Regions from separate parts of the Paenibacillus polymyxa M1 genome, predicted to be linked through region 1. Evidence: riboswitches for the same ligand, from Rfam matches in the RefSeq annotation. Region 1 holds a riboswitch; each other region holds the start of a gene.
The links. Region 1 has a riboswitch for glycine ahead of sdaAB (L-serine ammonia-lyase, iron-sulfur-dependent subunit beta). Riboswitches for the same ligand answer to the same signal wherever they lie in the genome.

Region 1 (6,281 bases):
GCACCTGTGCCTGCACAGAAACGTCAAGCGCTGATACGGGCTCATCTGCAATAATCAGTTTTGGGTTTAATGTCAGCGCACGCGCAATCCCGATCCTTTGCCGCTGTCCCCCGGAAAATTCATGCGGATATTTGTAGGCCGCATCAGCGTTCAAGCCAACCTTTTCCAGCAGCATCTGTACTTTCCGCCGTTCTTCCTCATTACTCAGCCTTTCAAAGTTTCGCAGTGGTTCAGCAATGACATCCAATACGCGCTTGCGCGGGTTAAGCGAAGAATAGGGGTCCTGAAAAATCATCTGAATGTCTCTACGCAGCGGATGGCGGTTATTACGACTCAGAGCCGTAAGATCCTTGCCATTAAAAAGAATCTGTCCGCTCGTCAGCTTATTCAGGCCGATAATCGTTCTTCCTGTCGTCGTCTTTCCACAGCCGGATTCTCCTACTAGCCCGTATGTTTGGCCTGCCTCTATGCTGATCGACACGCCATCCACTGCTTTTACCTGGTCAACGACACGCTGGAAAAAACCGCCGCGCACCGGATAATGAACCTTCAAATCATTTATCTCTAGTAGTGCCATGAGCAGCCTCTCCCTTTGTCTCATCTTCAAAATGAAAATGCTGGTAACATGTACAGCGGACCCAATGGCCGGGAGAAATTTCACTTAATCGGGGATGGTCTTCATGCATTCTCTGCTGAATCCAAGGAATACGCGAAGCAAAGCGACAGCTATTGCGAGGAATATCTTGCAATGAGGGAACAATACCACCGATGACATGCAGCGGTTCTCCCTTGGTATGCGATCCCGGCATGGAGGCTAGCAAGGAACGCGTATACGGATGCTGTGGATGCCGAAATAATTCAAAAACATCTGCGCTTTCCACGATTTCTCCGGCATACATGACCACCACACGGTCGGCTACTTCGGCCACAACGCCAAGATCGTGCGTAATCAGAATAATTCCGCTTCCGGTCTCCTGTTGAAGCTGTTTGAGCAAGTCAAGAATTTGCGATTGAATGGTTACATCGAGCGCAGTCGTCGGCTCATCTGCAATAATAAGAGAGGGTCGGCAAGCTATGGCAATCGCGATCATCACACGCTGGCGCATCCCTCCTGAAAGTTCATGCGGATACTGTTCATACACACGTACGGGGTTGGGTATATCCACGCTTTCCAGTAGCTCCAGTACACGTTCCCTTTTTTGCTTCGTAGATAGGGACGTATGATAATCGAGATTTTCCTCGATCTGCTTACCAATGCACATTAACGGGTTAAGTGCTGTCAGCGGGTCCTGAAAGATCATGCCAATGCCCGCTCCGCGGATTTTATTCATTTGCCCTGAGGAGAGACGGATCAGATCCGTGCCTTTAAAAAGAACCTTTCCTTCGACACGTGTTCGCTCCATGTCATGCAGTTGTGGGATCGAAAGCGCCAGCGCGCTTTTGCCACAACCGGATTCTCCGACTACAGCCAGCACTTCATTGGGATTGACCGTCAGATCCAGATGGTCGACTGCGGGGTGATATTGATCCTTGATGCGAAAAGATACGGATAATCCCTTAATCTCCAACACGGGTTTGATATTCAATGCGCGCTTCCTCCATTCTCCATGGTCTTGTCCCGCTTATTCTCACCATGTTTGATGTTTAAAACCTCTCATGAACATTACATACCGTTTTTGTCGGAATAATTTGAATACATCCTATCACCAGTATATGGATATATCAATTAAGATTATGCTATCAACATCATTTAAAAAATCAATGATCCAGCAGTAGCGCGACTTTCCTGGCACAAAATGTAATCAAATAACCAACCACAGGTTAATTTTCATCACAAAAAAGCCGTTTGATCCCCTACAGAGGATCAAACGGCAAACTAGCACCCAACCACTCACACTGAATTCTTTACGTTTATTACGAAGCCGCCCCATAGGAGCCCGACTTGAACGTTTTTGGATCGTACCATTTGTAGCCTGCTGCTGGAGCAGACCAAGGCTCGGGTTGCGGTTCTGTGGAAGCCGCAGGCTCCTCAAACGGCAGAAGCTTCGTCGGTTGATCCAGCGTTAAACCTGCCACATCGGATAATTTGGTGTAGTCCTGCTTCCACGCAAGCCATTGGACCGTTTGCACCAGGAAGGTGGCATCGTCCACTTCCTTGAAACCATCATATGTCTTTTTCGACTGTCCGTTTTCTTCACGCGCATATTTCGGTGTAGCATCTTCTACAGGGGAAGAATCACCGATAAATGCTGCCTTGCCTTGACCTACCTTGGAGATCGCAGCATAAGGCCCTTCCGCACGGCCTCCGCCGTTATAGACACCCTGGTCTACAGCATTGCCCCATTTATTCGTACCTGTAGGGATATAGGCAATTCCTTTGGCTTTGGTAGGATCAATAATAGCCAGCGTAGATCCCGCATGCATGGCAATCGAGCGTACACCCTTGGTAATGCCAAAGGATTGATCTGCGGCTACAATGTCCGTAGCATTCACGTCACCGAGCGCATTGTAACGGAAACGAACACCAAAGTTGGTTGCCAGCCAATCGGAGCTAGTTAACCCCTGCATCGCCGGTGATGCTGCTTCTTCTGTAGTCATGCCTTTGGCCGGATTAGTATAGGCTCCACGACGGTAGCCATTCATAACCTCAGAGGAATCCCAACGGTTTTTGTTACGGTCCGCATTATAGTGGTCGGAGATGAAGAAGACACTTCCCCCGTTATTCACATATTGCAGCAGGGCAGCCTGCTCGGATGCCTTAAAGGCAACATTCGCTTCACCGATGATGAACACATCATATTGGCGCAGCTTATCATAGGTTATGGCCTGTTCTCCATAAGTAAAAGGAATGGGACGGTTCAGTTGGTCCACTGTAAAACCTACATTACGCAGTCCATTGGCAAAGTCGGAGAAGGCGCCTTCAATGACCCAATCTGCTGCCCCAGCCGTCTGTGCGTGCGTATTATCGAACAGCACCTTTTTACCTTTGCCATCCGGCAGTGTAGTACCGGGTTGACCCGGGTTACCAGGATTAGGCTCGCCAGGTTCACCTGGTTCACCCGGCTCGCTTCCGTTCACCAGTTCAACAGCGCTTGGGCTTTTCACTCCACCAAAATTATTGTAGGCGCCGAGTGTACCCGTCACACGGATTTTGTTGCCAATCAGCTCAGGATGGCCTGTTAGCCCAAATTGCCCTCTGTACGCTGATGTCAGCTGTACATCCAATAGATTAGACGTGCTACGTTCATTGGCCTGGTCGGCAATCAGTACGTTAAAATCATTCGCAAACGGAGAAGAAAAATTAGCCGTTTTCGATCCGGTAGCATGTCCGACGATGTAACCTTCCACCGTCACTGTGCCTCCACTGCCTTGGCGCTGAAGTGCCTCGGCTACTGTCAGTGCTCCCTCCGCTTTGACCTGACCGAATGGAACGAAGATCCCGATCAGCAGCGATACGATCGCTGCCAGATGCAGCACCCCTTTCAAGCGTGAACCTGTGAACCGCAAGCCTTTTACCATACGTCAATATCCCTCCTATAATTCCATAAATGTACTTGTCCTCTATCAGATTAGCTGTCTATCTTCTAATTCCTTCCTGATTTCATCCATAATTATGTAAATTTTAATCTCTTTTATCGGAAACTCGCTTGTTTATGTAAAAAATGAACCCTGCGATTGACACCGAGCACGGCATACATTACGCTAAGAAAGATATGTAGAACGGTATACGCGAATGAAGATGACGGGAGAGTCTGTCCAGGGGCTTACACGCTGGCGGCACCGAAGGAGCAAGACGCCAACACCCGGCTGGCGGATAATCTCTCAGGTCCATGTATCGTCATCTGACGCAACTCTGGAGAGAGCGCAAGCCACCCAAGGGGTAAGGCGGTAAGGACACCGTACGAAACTCTCAGGTAACGAGGACAGAGATAAGGGAAACTTCCTTATCCTGTCCTTTTTTGCGCTCACATTTTACGTCAGCATTAGGAACCGTCATAGCCGCGCAAAAACGCGGAAATACCATATACTATGGTACTAGAACATACAGGGGGCCACACCATGCGTTTCAAAGATGTATTTTCCATTATCGGTCCGGCCATGACCGGACCTTCCAGTTCACACACTGCAGGCGCGGTGCGGCTTGCACGCGTTGCCCGTCACTGGCTCGGGACGCAGCCTGACCGTGCCCGCATGACACTGTACGGCTCCTTCGCCGACACCTACAAAGGACACGGTACAGACCTGGCGCTCATCGCAGGACTGCTCAATTACGATACAGACGACCACCGAATTCCAGATGCCGAGCAATGGGCGGAGCAGGCCGGGATGGCCGTAGAATTTGCCGTCAGCGGACTACCCGCCCCCCATCCGAACACTGTCCGTTTTGAGCTGTGGAAGGGTGAGGATCAGCGTACACTGCTGGGCTCCTCCATCGGCGGCGGCAGCATCCATGTCCAGCAGCTCAATGAATTCCGAGTTAACCTGACCGGGGAGCTGTCTACGTTGGTGCTTCTTCACTCGGATAAGCCCGGTACATTAGGTGCGGTGACTTCAGCGCTCGGCGCCGCTGACATTAACATTGCCTATATGCACGTGGATCGCAAAGGCCGGGATGGAGAAGCACTTACAGCCATCGAAACGGACAGTCTTCCTACGGCTGAATTAATCGCAAAACTACAATCCTTACCACATATGTACGAAATTAAAATGATTAATTTGAAAAAAGGAGCTGAATCTGATGCGATTTAGCCATCTGCATGAAATCAGCGCTATATGCGCTGAGGAATCCACCACGATTGGCCGCCTGATGATTCAAGAGCAGGTACAAGAGACGAATACAACGGAAGAAGAAATTTTCCGCCAAATGTCTGATTATTATGAAGTCATGAAGGAGGCCGTTCATCGCGGTCAGACGCAAGACACTGTATCCCGCAGTGGATTGACGGGCGGCGACGGCAAGCGCTTAGCCGAATATCTGCGGACAGGGGAAACCTGCTCCGGCGATGCCTCCGCGCTCGCCATGGCTTATGCGCTCTCCGTGTCGGAGGTTAATGCGTCCATGGGGCGCATTGTCGCCACGCCCACTGCAGGTTCATGCGGAGTCATCCCCGGTGTGTTCATTAGTGCGCAGGAGCGGTTCGGCTGGGATGATGAGCATATGGTGCACGGCTTGTTCGCAGCCGGAGCCATTGGCTACGTCATCGCCAACAATTCCTTCATTTCCGGCGCGGAGGGAGGCTGTCAGGCTGAGATTGGTTCAGCCATCGGGATGGCCGCTGGCGCTATGGTCGAGCTACGCGGTGGCACACCTGAGCAGGCCGTTCACGCCGTAGGCCTAGCGCTCAAGAACACGCTCGGCCTGATATGCGACCCCGTCGCCGGACTCGTCGAGATTCCGTGTATCGTGCGCAACGGGCTGGGAGCCGTGACCGCACTTGCCGCAGCGGATATGGCTTTGGCGGGTGTGCGCAGCGCCATTCCGTCTGACGAAGTCATTGACGTGATGCTTGAAGTCGGCAGCGCAATGCCGTCAAAGCACCGCGAGACCGCCAAAGGCGGCTTGGCCCAGACCCCCACTGGCAAGCGTTTGACCGAATCCCTTACTCGCAACACATCGGTCAAAAAGGATAAGCCATAATTGGGGTAACCTCCTCTGTATTAAGAAGCGAGTACGTCCCTTAAAAATAAAAGAGCAAGCATGCCGTCCCTAGACGTATGCTTGCTCTTTTTCTTTTCAGACGGTTACAGATTACTGAACGGTTACCTGTACCTTCGTCATTTTACCAGCATATTTTACTGTAATTACAGCTTTGCCCTTACCCTGTGCTTTAATGTTACCGTCTTTGACGGTCGCAACGATAATTCTGGATGAGGACCAGACAGCCGGCTTGGAAACATCCTTCTCCGACTCATCCTTATACGTGGCTGTAGCCGTAACCTTAGCCAGCTGCCCTGCCTTCAAAGTCAAGGCGACTTCGTCCGTTTGCAGATATTTAAGCGTATCAACATCAACAGGCACGCTGATCACCTTACCGCCGAACTTCGCCTGAATGTTAGCTTTACCGTAGCTGATCGCGGTAACCTGACCTTTTTTGACGGTGGCTACCCTGTAGTTGGACGTTTTCCATTCAGCTTGGGTTGTAACATCCTTTTCTTTACCATCACTGGATTTAACCACAATCGCAATCGTTTTTTGATCCCCGGATTTCAGTGATAACGCAATGGCATCCGCTTCAATCTTTTGCGCTACGTCTACTTCTACCGTAAATGTAATGGTTTGC
Region 2 (6,281 bases), 1.8 Mb from region 1:
AGGCAGAACGTAAAAACGATCATGCTATAGAAATTTCGTCTGAACGACTGGAGGACATCTTGGCAGGGAAGGTAAACGCCCGTTTTCCAAAGCGTGAAGGAGTGGACTTCTACCACCGCTACAAAGAAGATATTGCTTTGTTTGCAGAAATGGGCTTTAAAGTATTCCGGATGTCCATCCACTGGTCGCGGATTTTCCCGAATGGATATGATGCCGAGCCGAATGAAGCAGGATTGCAATTTTACGACAATGTATTCGATGAGCTGCGCAAGTATGGAATTGAGCCGTTGGTAACATTGTCACATTATGAAACACCGCTAGGTCTGACACAGAAGTATAATGGCTGGTTGGGACGCGAAGTCGTAGATCATTACGTAAAATATGCCGAAACGGTATTTACACGCTATAAGGATAAAGTAAAATACTGGCTGACCTTTAACGAAATCAATGTCATGACCATGAGTCCGTTTACTGGCGGCGGTGTGGTTATTGACCGTGTAGAAAACAAACAACAAGCGATATATCAAGCATTGCACCATCAATTTGTAGCAAGTGCACTGGCGACCAAACGGGGACATGAGATCATTCCGGGTGCTCAGATCGGCTGTATGCTGGCTCGCATTGAAAGCTACCCACATACGTGTAACCCAGAGGATATTCTGAAAGCACAGCATGAAAATCAAATGAACCTGTTCTTTACGGATGTGCATGCTCGTGGGGAGTATCCCAACTATATGAACCGCTATTTTGAAGAAAATAATATTGTGATCCAGACAGAACCCGGCGATGCTGAAATTTTGAAAAATAATACGGTTGATTTTATCTCATTTAGCTACTACATGACCTTGACCGTATCGGCAGGTCCAGAAGGAGAAAAGGCAGCAGGGAACCTGATTGGCGGTGTGAAAAATCCGTATTTGCAATCCTCCGATTGGGGATGGCAGATTGATCCGATCGGCCTGCGTGTTACACTAAATACGTTTTATGACCGTTACCAAAAGCCGCTGTTCATCGTGGAAAATGGCCTGGGTGCGTACGATAAGGTAGAAGAGGACGGCTCTGTGCATGACACGTATCGCATTGATTACTTGCGTCAGCATATTGCCCAAATGAAGGAAGCCATTGCTGACGGTGTTGATCTGATTGGTTACACCAGCTGGGGTCCTATCGACCTTGTGAGCATGTCTACTTCCGAAATGTCCAAGCGCTACGGATTTATTTACGTTGATCTGGATGATGACGGTAACGGAACGCTCCAACGCTCCAAAAAGGACTCATTTAACTGGTATAAAAATGTGATAGCAACCAATGGTGAAGAATTGTAATTCTATATCGTTTTGGCGGGTACAGCAGAGAAAATCCTTAGGATGCAATCTGCTGTACCCGCTTTTTGTATAGACACCCTATTGATTTGTCAGAGGGCTTCACAAATTTTTCACTTGTAATACGCTGAAAGTTTTCTGTATAATAAATAAAAATTTCATATGTCTGGTTGATGTTTGCGGGAGATGGAACGAAAGTTCCGACCGAAGGGGCAAAACTCTCAGGTGCTTAAGCTGATTTACAGCAACAAGCAGGGACCGTAAACGGACAGAACTCTGGAGAGACCCTTAATTGGGCGCCGAAGGTGCACCGCAGATTATCATCTGCTTAAACTCTCAGGCAAAAGGACAGAGACGCGAATAACCTGTGACAGGGAATACTCTAGGCTTTTTAGAGATAAAATCCTGTACAAATTGGTTTATTTTTCGTGCCTTTAACCTCTCCAGGAGTCGAATCAACGGATTTGACTCTTTTTTGTTTTTTAATATGCTGGAGGAGCGGGTTGAAATGAATTTGGTACATTTATTAGAAACAATTGACAGTTGGATGTGGGGAGCGCCGCTTCTAATTCTCGTCATGGGCACTGGGTTGTGGCTAACGATCCGTCTGAAGATGCTTCAGATTATTCGATTGCCCTTAGCGCTCAAGCTAATTGGTAAAGCGCCGGACGAAGGCAGCGGGGATGTCAGTAGCTTTGGAGCATTGAGTACGGCACTCGCAGCTACTGTAGGTACGGGAAGTATCGTCGGTGTCGCAACAGCGATCAAACTGGGTGGGCCCGGTTCATTATTCTGGATGCTGGTTGCAGCTTTTTTCGGGATGGCAACCAAATATGCGGAAGGGCTATTATCCGTTAAATACCGTGTTAAAGACCGGAACGGACAATTTTCGGGTGGACCGATGTATTATATTGAAAACGGGCTTGGCCGCCGTTTCAAGCCGCTGGCGATGTTGTTTGCCTTTTCTGGTATTCTTGTAGCACTATTTGGAATCGGTACTTTTCCGCAAGTAAAGGCTATCGTTTCTTCTACGGAAAGTAGCTTTGGCGTGCCAACAGTAGTTACAGCAATCATTATTTCCGTGTTGACGGCTGTTGTTACGATTGGAGGACTCAAAAGTATCGCCAAGGTATCCACAAAGATTGTTCCATTCATGTCGGGGCTCTATATCGTGGTTTGTTTAATCGTACTCATTAAGTTTGCAGGAGAGCTTCCTCATGCGATCGCACTAGTATTACAAGGGGCTTTCTCGACAACATCTGCGACGGGTGGATTTGCCGGAGCCACGATTATGCTGGCGATGCGAAGCGGAGTTGCCAGAGGGATCTTTGCAAATGAAGCTGGTTTGGGAAGTGCGCCAATCGCAGCAGCAGCAGCTAAGACGAAATGGCCCGCAGAACAAGGACTAATATCCATGACGGGCGTTTTTATCGATACGATGATTATTTGTAATTTGACAGGATTTACATTGCTGGTTACGGGAATATGGAGTGGAAATGATGATGGAGGTCTGATGACTCAACATGCGTTTTCCAGTGCCTTTCCGGCTGGAGCAGAGCTCGTGACGATTAGCCTTATTTTATTTGCGTTCACAACGATACTTGGCTGGAACTACTACGGGGAACGCTGTGTTGAATATTTGCTTGGGGTCAAGTGGATTAAACCATACCGTTATCTGTTCATCATACTGGTTGCCGGAGGCGCGTTCATCAAGCTCGATGCCATCTGGCTGCTGGCAGATATTTTTAACGCAATGATGGCTTTTCCAAACCTGATTGCACTGCTCGGCTTGTCAGGCATTGTCGTTGCAGAAACCCGAACCTATATGAATTCTTTGTATCCTAATAAGAAAAAGGGCATTCTTGCAGGTGCCAATGTAGGGGCGGCTATCCAAGTAGAAGAAAAAGGACAAACGATCAATTCATAAATAATAAAAGGGAGTGCTCTCAGCCATCATAGGCTTGAGGACACTCCCTTTTAATTGTTATAAGACTGGTATTTACCGACATTTTATTTATTCTGAATAGCCATTAATTCATAATGTTTACAAATCTAAGGGTTATTACATGGAATCATAATCGTAATTTGAAAATTTGAATCCGTAATTGTTGTATTTAAATAACCACCGTACTTCTTTATTACTTGATGGATGTTAAGTAATCCATACCCATGTTTTTTTAAAGGGGGGGTGTATGTTTTGGTTGAGAATGCTGTATTGAGACAATTACTTTTTGAATTGCGAACATAAATCCATAGGGCAGAATTATCGGTTAAAATTTCCAAATGAATTGAATGCTCTTTCTTTCTAGGAAGCTGCCTTACAGCTTCAATAGCATTATCGAAAACATTACCTAAGACAATACATAGATCATGACTTCCAATACTAATGTTTGCAGGGTTAATATGGATTTGATGAAAGAAAGCTATCCCACTTTTATCAGCGATGCTGAAAGTGTGATTTACCAAGGCATCAATAACAAGATGTCCTGTTGTTATATGAAGTCGTGGTGATTCTATATTTTCTAGAGTTTGGTTAATGTGATTAACACCCTCTTCCGTCCTCTGTTCTTGTAGACAAGCACGGACAAATATTAACTGTTTTTTGAAATCATGAATACTTCGTTTGATATCACTAAGAGATCGAGTTGTTTCTTTATAATGTTTTTCTTGCATCAGCATTTGCTTTTGAAAAAAGCGTGAGAGGTTTGACTTTTCTATCAGCTTGTCCATTAGAAAGACAATAATTACGTTCATTCCAATAATACCGATTATTGACATTATAAGGAATTAATTATATTTCATTAAAGAAAATAAACTATAATGTATGAATAAGTTAAACGATGTTCCTATTAATATTACAAAATAATACATAATCCCTATATTGTATTTTCTTCCTTTTTTTAAATAATGAACGAATAGTACTATAATAAGTATGAAGTATAAAGAGGCGAAAAGTAAAAAAAGGTTAACTATTGGATTGGAAAAATCACTTTGCTTTGTTGTGCTAAACAAAAATAAAGAGTAATTAGAAAACGAGGTGACATTAATGTAAACGCAATGATTCAAAAAACTCACCCTTCCTGAAAACGAGAAATTATAAAACGAGCATACGCCTCACGAAGCGATTTAGCGTGAGAACGACCTACAGGAAATTCTTGTTGGTTTGACATAATAACAGAAGTAGTTGAAAACTTACGTATATGAACTAAATTCACAATTATTGACCTATGTATAAACACAAACGGATATTTTAATTGTTCATAAACCGCTTTCAACGTTCCGGAAATAAAATAGTTGTGTGAATCCGTTGCAATACAAAGTTCATTATGGATGTAATTGTTTTCACCTTTTGAGATGGCTATGATTTCAGAGTGTCTCAATACAAGATGCTCAGTTTTATTTTTCACAGATAGAAAGTGGGATACTGAAGAACGCATATAATGACATAGTTTATTTATCTTTTCTACAAAGAGTTTATAAGTAAGGGGTTTAAGTAAATATTGAAATGCTTGTACTTCAAAACTTTCTAGCATGTATTCTGGATAGTTAGTTAGAAATATGATTTGAACTTCTCGGTCAGGAAAAAGGCGAATAAGTTTTGCAGTTTCAATTCCCGATAATTCCCTCATTTCAATATCTAACAAGATAATATGAAAGGAGTATCGCTCTTGTGAACTATAAGATTTGATTAGATCTTCCCCCGATAAAAAGAATTGTAGATTAAAATCTAAGGATTCACTTACTGACATACACATGAAAAAGTGTTGTAAAATTTTATGCATTGCGGGATCATCGTCACAAACAGCAACTTGAAACAAATAGACCACCTCAAATATGTTATATAAATCCAGTATATTGTAAAAAAAGTCTATTCGAAGTGATGTTTTACATATGAAAATAATTACCATCAGGTTATGGAATTTTTGTTAGTAAAAGTTCAAATGCATACTTATACTGTGGAGAGGACGTAGCCCAGGCGAGGGAATGGATATGTTCTTTTTTATTGCTTAGAAACCTTATTTTCAGCCTTTATAAAAGTATTCAGCTAAAGCTCTACTGGTTCAGTTCGCGTTACAACAACGGAGGAACAAGCAGTTGCACGCTCCTAGTGCTTTTAATCTTTGCTGCGGTCTCAAGCAGTCTAATCCTTTATTTTCTTTGGACATATAAACAAAGAATTAACAAGTAACGTACTTTACCATTAAAGAAATATAGGTAACAAAAATGTTAATCTCACATGAAGCTGACATATTTGGTCGTTGAGATGGATTTTTTTGCATTTCAGGATACAAGCTTATTTTTTCTTTTTGCCTTATGCTACATTAAAAGCCGAGAAGTAAAAGCTATCTAGGGTGCACTGCAAGAATGAAATTTGCAACTCAAAATGAGCGTACATCTTATTTTTAAAACTTATGTGAATTTTGTCACTAATTAATAATCGATTCATAATTACATAAGGACCGTATCCATTCTAAGGAGGGCTAAAATGAAAGCTTCGCAATATAACTTTATTTTTAATGACATTATTGAAAATACCGATAAAACGGTACTTTATAATTCTCGAACAGGTGCATTGGCAGTTCTTGAACCGGAGTACTATAAACAGTTTTGCGAACTTACAAACAATGGATTGGCAATAAATAATGATACTTATCTTAAAAATCTTATCGAATGTGGCTATATCGTAGAAGATAATATGAATGAAAAAGCATATGTAAAGGTAAACCTCTTAAAAAATCGGTTTGAATCTTCTAATTTAATGCTAACAATTGCCCCTACAATGGCCTGCAATTTTCGATGTGTATACTGTTTTGAGAAAGACCAATATCATAACAAAACTATGAGTGAAGAAACAGCTCAAAGTATAGTCAATTTTGTTAAAACAAATGCTAGTAAACTTGACACTCTTAATGTTACATGGTATGGCGGTGAGCCCTTGATTGCAATGAAGCAGATAGT
Region 3 (6,281 bases), 2.0 Mb from region 1:
AGGAAATAAGCAATGATACTGCCTGGTGAAGGAGCAGCAACCAGTCCGGCACCTGTCAACATAAAACAGAAGGTTCCCACAACGCCCCCTGCTATAGCAGCGAGAATCAGAATCGGCTTCATCAAAATATAAGGGAAATAAATTTCATGAATCCCGCCGAAAAAATGAATAATGACTGCACCAGGAGCAGACGACTTCGCAGAGCCTTTACCGAACAGGCAATAGGCCAGCAAAATACCGAGTCCCGGGCCAGGATTGGATTCAAGCATGAACAAAACGGATTTTCCTGTTCTTGCAGCTTCCTCCAGCGCAATCGGACTCAATACTCCATGATTCAGTGCGTTGTTGAGAAATAATACTTTTCCGGGCTCAATAATGAGATTGACAAGCGGCAGTAGCCCTGCGTTCACGAGGAACTGTACCCCTGTCGACAACACTTGACTGATGGTTTGCACGACCGGGCCGATCGCCACATGCGCTAGTAATGCTAGAATGGCACCGATAATCCCAGCCGAGAAATTATTGACCAGCATTTCAAAACCTGATTTGACTTTGCCCTCAATGGCCTTATCGAACTTCTTCAATATCCATGCAGCCAGCGGACCAGCTACCATCGCGCCCAGGAACATCGGGATATCGGCCCCCACAATGACCCCCATCGTCATAATGGCACCGATCACACCTCCACGCTGTCCGTGAATCATCGTGCCTCCCGTGTAACCGATCAGCAGTGGCAGCAAATAATTTTTCATCGGATCAACCAGTTGTGCAAAACCCTCATTTGGGAACCACCCGGTCGGAATAAAAAGGGCCGTAATTAATCCCCATGCGATAAAGGCTCCCATATTGGGCATAACCATACCGCTGAGAAAGCGGCCAAAACGCTGTACGGCGACACGAGCGCCACCGTTTGAACTGGACTTTGTGTCCACTGTGCTCATATTCATATCCTCCTTGTGAGTAAATAGCATCACTACCTTTTCTTAAAATTCATACTAAATGACAGCGCTATCTTCATCAACGAAATGAAAACGTACTTTCGTCATGAACGTTGATGACAACATTTAAATTTAAAGTAACGACAAGGCATTATACCTGCATAATTCTTCTTAATATGGCCGATAACAATAGAAATTAGTCGAAAAAACACTGTTGTAAATCTGTGCAATTGTATAAAGAGGCTCTCTTCTAAGCCTGCGTAAGCAACGTAAATACGTCTTCTAAAAGACAACAAAAAAATAGCCGCTATGTCAGGCATAGCGACTATTTTATACAAAAACTGAGCGGACTAACGATGCTCTTATTTAATTCAATATCCATATAAAAACTCAGAATAAAGCGCTATTATTTCATGCTGTATTGCTCATTATTGCTCATCCGAAATCAACTGCTCGTACTGCTCCGCAGACAGCAACTTGCCCAGAGCTTCCTCGACATCATTGCTCATCTCTACTTCGATCATCCAACCCTCTTCATAGGGTGATTCATTCACCAGCTCAGGTGTACTTTCCAGAGCTTCATTTACTTTCAAAACGGTTCCCGTCACCGGAGCAAAAAGATCGGATACGGTCTTCACCGATTCAATTGTACCAATCTCCGTCCCCTGTCCAATCGTTGTTCCCGCCCCAGGTAATTCCACAAAAACAATATCACCCAATTGATGCTGTGCAAAGTCTGTAATGCCGATCCGCAACGTCCCATCCACTGTGTGCTGAACCCACTCATGTTCGTCTGTATACCAAAGTTGCTGTTTCACTTCACTCATCCTGCTTCGCCTCACTTCCACATGAATAAAATGCTTTTGATCACCTGTATTAGACAAGTTAAGATTATGACAACAAGAACATCCATGTCAATAATACTAACAAAAATACTCCATACCAACTCATATAGCGCAGTCTATAAAAAAATGATAACTTGTAACAAACGCTTACATATCCTTATTTATACAATAAATGTTTTTCATATTGTTTTATATGACATTTTTATTGACATTTTGAATGGATTTGCGTATTAATGGGTTATAGTAATTGCTTTTGAAAATACCTCGACAACTGCAAACGCGGATGAACGCGGAGGGAGAGACTACCAAAAATATTCGCATCGCTGTTGTCGTTTGTGAGACAGTTGGGCACGCGAATCGGATCAAGTTGTTATCTGCAAAACCGGGTAACATACCGTTGATCCAAAAGGTAGCGCCGAAGGAGTAAACTTGCATTGCAGGTGAATCTCTCAGGCAAAAGGACCTCTGCCGGACGCATCTCTGGAGAGCATCCGTGAAAAGAGCGGATCACCCAAGGGGAAACCTGGTTCACACCGGGGTAACTTTCTGGTATCAAGGACAGAGCTGAAAGAAGAGTATGGACTGCCGTCTATACGTTTCTTTTAGCCTGTCTTTTTTGTTTAGCCGATTACACTGGATAGGAGTGAAAAAATGTCTAATTTGCGAAGAACACCACTATATTCGTCCTACGGGACGCAGCCCGGGGTTCGTTGTATTGACTTTGGCGGGTGGGAACTCCCCGTTCAGTTTAGCGGCATTCAAAAGGAGCATGAGGCCGTCCGACAACGTGCAGGTTTATTCGATGTATCGCATATGGGCGAGTTCTTGGTTGAAGGCAAAGAAGCTGAGGCTTTTTTGCAACGGGTAACTACGAATGATGTCAGCCAGTTGGAACCAGGCCAGGCACAATATTCACTCCTGTGTTACCCCGATGGAGGAGTAGTGGATGACTTGCTTGTATATTGCAAAGGACCAGAGCGCTACATGCTCGTTGTGAATGCCTCCAACATCGACAAAGATTGGGATTGGCTCATACGCCACGTACCAGCATCGGTTCATCTGAAGAATGTGTCTGATGCGATAGCATTGCTGGCACTACAAGGACCGGAAGCAGCACGTATTGCCGCAGCCGTGACAGATACAGATATTACGAATCTGGCATCTTTCCGATTCCATGAGAACGTGCAATTGTTCGGAGCAAAAGCACTTGTCTCGCGAACTGGATATACCGGCGAAGACGGTTTTGAATTTTATATCCCTGCTGAGGAAGCACCCGCCGTGTGGGATGGTTTACTTCGTTGCGGTGAATCGTATGGACTGATTCCCGCTGGACTTGGTGCTCGCGATACGCTGCGCTTCGAGGCACGGCTACCATTGTACGGACAGGAGTTATCTGCCACAATTTCACCGCTTGAGGCTGGTTTAGGTTTCTTCGTCAAGTTGAACAAAGGAGATTTTATCGGCAGGGAAGCACTGCAACGTCAAAAAGAACAAGGAATTCCTCGCAAGTTGATCGGGCTGGAAATGATTGACCGCGGTATCCCGCGCGCTCATTATCCGGTGTTCGCTGAAGGTCAACACATCGGTGAGGTCACAACGGGTACTCAATCGCCCACCTTGAAGCGTAATCTGGGGCTGGCCCTGGTGGACAGTCGTTTTAGCACCCTATCGACACCGCTGGAGGTCGAAATTCGTGGTAAACGCCTGCGTGCGGAAGTGGTCCCAGCCCCCTTTTATAAACGGCTACGCTGATCTTAATCCTCTTCATTCTAAAAAAGCGATCATGTCAGATATAAAATTCTGGATTTTCCAATTAAGACTATGTATTAGCTAATTTACTATCTAAATTTTGCTTTTCGAAAGGAGCCAGAACCTATGAAGCAGCATCGCTATCTCCCCATGACCGAACAAGACCAAACCGAAATGCTGCGTGTGGTGGGCGTATCATCCATTGATGATTTATTCAGTGACATTCCAGAGGCTATTCGATACCAAGGGGAACTCCCTCTTTCCTCTCGGCTCGACGAAAGAGCCTTAACTCGCCACATGGCCGAGCTAGCCGGACACAACGCCAATGCAGATACACATGCCAGCTTTCTTGGTGCAGGTATTTATGATCATCATATTCCGTCCGTCATTCAGCACATCACCTCACGTTCCGAATTTTACACAGCCTACACCCCCTATCAGCCGGAAGTAAGCCAGGGCGAGCTGCAAGCCATTTTTGAATTCCAGTCGTATATTTGCGAATTGACAGGTATGGCGGTAGCGAATGCCAGCATGTACGATGGGGCTACAGCTCTGGCGGAAGCGGGCTCATTGGCCGCTTCCGCCACGCGTCGTAAACAGCTTATCGTATCAAGGTCTGTCCATCCAGAGGCACGTCAGGTATTGGCAGCCTATGCACGCGGATTGGATTTGGACATTGTGGAAATCGGCTGTTCGGATGGCGTAACGGATGTCGATGCGCTAGCCACGGCCGTATCGGAACAGACGGCGGCTGTTTTGATCCAAAATCCCAACTTTTTCGGAGCCGTGGAAAATCTGAAGCCGATGGCTGACCTCATCCATGCGCATCAAGGGCTTATGGTTGTTAGTGCCAATCCACTGGCACTAGGCTTGCTAGAGACCCCTGGTAAGCAAGGCGCGGATATTGTTGTAGGAGACGCGCAGCCACTTGGGATCTCATCCTCCCTCGGTGGTCCGACCTGCGGTTACTTTGCTGTTTCCCAGGCGCATATGCGCCGTATCCCTGGACGTATCGTAGGCCAAACTACAGACCGTAACGGCAAACGCGGCTTCGTACTGACCTTGCAAGCGCGGGAACAGCATATCCGCCGCGAAAAGGCCACGTCTAACATTTGCTCCAATCAAGCGTTGCTCGCTTTATCTGCATCTGTATATTTGTCTGTCATGGGTAGACAGGGGATCAAGGAAGTAGCCGAGCTAAATTTGCATAAAAGCCGTTATGCGTTAGAGCAATTGATGAGCTTGAAGGGCGTATCTACCTCGTTTAACGCACCAACCTTTAATGAGTTTGCCCTTAAACTGCCTGAGGGTACAGATATGAGCAAACTCCAGGCCGAGCTGCTAGCTGCCGGATTTATCGCTGGCTACGATTTGGGCCGGGACTATGAGGAACTTGCTGGTCACATGCTGATTGCCGTGACGGAGCAAAGAACCAAAGAAGAGATTGACCAATTTGTACACACCTTGGGGGAATTGCTATGACACACACCGGACAGGATCAGAAACAAGAACTGTTAAAGGAACACGATCAAACGCTCATTTTTGAATTGAGCCGTCCGGGTCGCATCGCTTATTCCCTTCCCGATTGCGACGTTCCCCGTCGCCCGGTGGCAGAGCTTTTGCCGGATTATGCGCTGCGCAGCGAACCTGCGGCATTACCCGAGGTATACGAAGTAGATGTTATTCGCCATTATACCGCCCTGTCCCAGCGCAATTTCGGCGTCGACAACGGATTTTATCCGCTTGGCTCGTGTACGATGAAATACAATCCGAAGGTGAATGAGGATGTTGCCCGTTACGCAGGCTTTGCTAAAATTCACCCATATCAGCCGGAGGATAGCATCCAGGGGGCTATGGAACTGCTGCATACGCTCCAAAATGATCTGGCTGCGTTGACCGGCATGGATGCCGTTACGCTTCAGCCCGCTGCTGGCGCCCATGGCGAATGGACCGGGCTGATGATGATCCGCTCGTACCACGAAGCACGTGGCGAGCGACGTACCAAGGTGCTCGTGCCGGATTCCTCGCATGGAACGAACCCCGCCAGTGCAACCGTCGCGGGTTTCGAAACAGTCACCCTTCCCTCCACCCCTGAGGGGCTGGTGGATCTGGATGCGCTGCGTCAAGCCGTAGGCAACGACACCGCTGCGCTCATGCTGACCAATCCGAACACGCTTGGTCTGTTCGAGAAGCAAATCACTGATATTGCCGCAATTGTGCATGACGCAGGTGGCCTGCTCTACTATGACGGCGCAAATTCCAATGCTATCATGGGGATTACCCGCCCTGGGGATATGGGCTTTGATGTGGTGCATCTCAATTTGCACAAAACGATGAGTACTCCGCACGGTGGAGGGGGCCCGGGCGCTGGACCTGTCGGCGTAAAGCAGCGACTGATTCCCTTTCTGCCCAAGCCGCTTGTCGTACGTGATCCGCAGGGTATGTACCGCTGGGATCGGGAGCAGGGAGATTCTATTGGGCGGGTCAAAGCCTTTTATGGCAACTTCGGCATTCTCGTCCGTGCCTATGCCTATATCCGCAGCTACGGTCCTGATGGCTTGAAGCGAGTGTCCGAATGTGCTGTACTCAATGCCAACTACATGATGCATCGGCTGGCTCCGTATTTTGATCTGCCTTATCCCGGGCATTGTAAACACGAATTTGTCATGTCGGGACGAGGCTTGAAGAAGTTTGGAGTGCGCACGCTTGATGTAGCCAAACGGTTGCTTGATTTCGGTTACCATCCACC

Region 2: it holds a riboswitch for glycine, as region 1 does, so the genes downstream of both, PPM_RS20465 (alanine/glycine:cation symporter family protein) here and sdaAB (L-serine ammonia-lyase, iron-sulfur-dependent subunit beta) in region 1, are expected to answer to the same signal.
Region 3: it holds a riboswitch for glycine, as region 1 does, so the genes downstream of both, gcvT (glycine cleavage system aminomethyltransferase GcvT) here and sdaAB (L-serine ammonia-lyase, iron-sulfur-dependent subunit beta) in region 1, are expected to answer to the same signal.

Annotation. Positions count from the first base shown of each region.
Region 1 is NC_017542.1:484,389-490,669, reverse strand. Features, by position in the region: gene PPM_RS02165 (ABC transporter ATP-binding protein) at 1-577, opposite strand, end outside; gene PPM_RS02160 (ABC transporter ATP-binding protein) at 555-1,586, opposite strand; gene PPM_RS02155 (DUF6359 domain-containing protein) at 1,915-3,519, opposite strand; glycine riboswitch at 3,734-3,848, shown strand; gene sdaAB (L-serine ammonia-lyase, iron-sulfur-dependent subunit beta) at 4,060-4,749, shown strand; gene sdaAA (L-serine ammonia-lyase, iron-sulfur-dependent, subunit alpha) at 4,739-5,638, shown strand; gene PPM_RS02140 (Ig-like domain-containing protein) at 5,750-6,281, opposite strand, start outside.
Region 2 is NC_017542.1:4,545,433-4,551,713, reverse strand. Features, by position in the region: gene PPM_RS20470 (glycoside hydrolase family 1 protein) at 1-1,325, shown strand, start outside; glycine riboswitch at 1,589-1,684, shown strand; gene PPM_RS20465 (alanine/glycine:cation symporter family protein) at 1,831-3,249, shown strand; gene PPM_RS20460 (sensor histidine kinase) at 3,375-4,076, opposite strand; gene PPM_RS20455 (LytR/AlgR family response regulator transcription factor) at 4,394-5,149, opposite strand; gene PPM_RS20450 (radical SAM/SPASM domain-containing protein) at 5,809-6,281, shown strand, end outside.
Region 3 is NC_017542.1:4,379,303-4,385,583, forward strand. Features, by position in the region: gene PPM_RS19695 (PTS mannitol transporter subunit IICB) at 1-941, opposite strand, end outside; gene gcvH (glycine cleavage system protein GcvH) at 1,367-1,765, opposite strand; glycine riboswitch at 2,067-2,258, shown strand; gene gcvT (glycine cleavage system aminomethyltransferase GcvT) at 2,435-3,535, shown strand; gene gcvPA (aminomethyl-transferring glycine dehydrogenase subunit GcvPA) at 3,659-5,014, shown strand; gene gcvPB (aminomethyl-transferring glycine dehydrogenase subunit GcvPB) at 5,011-6,281, shown strand, end outside.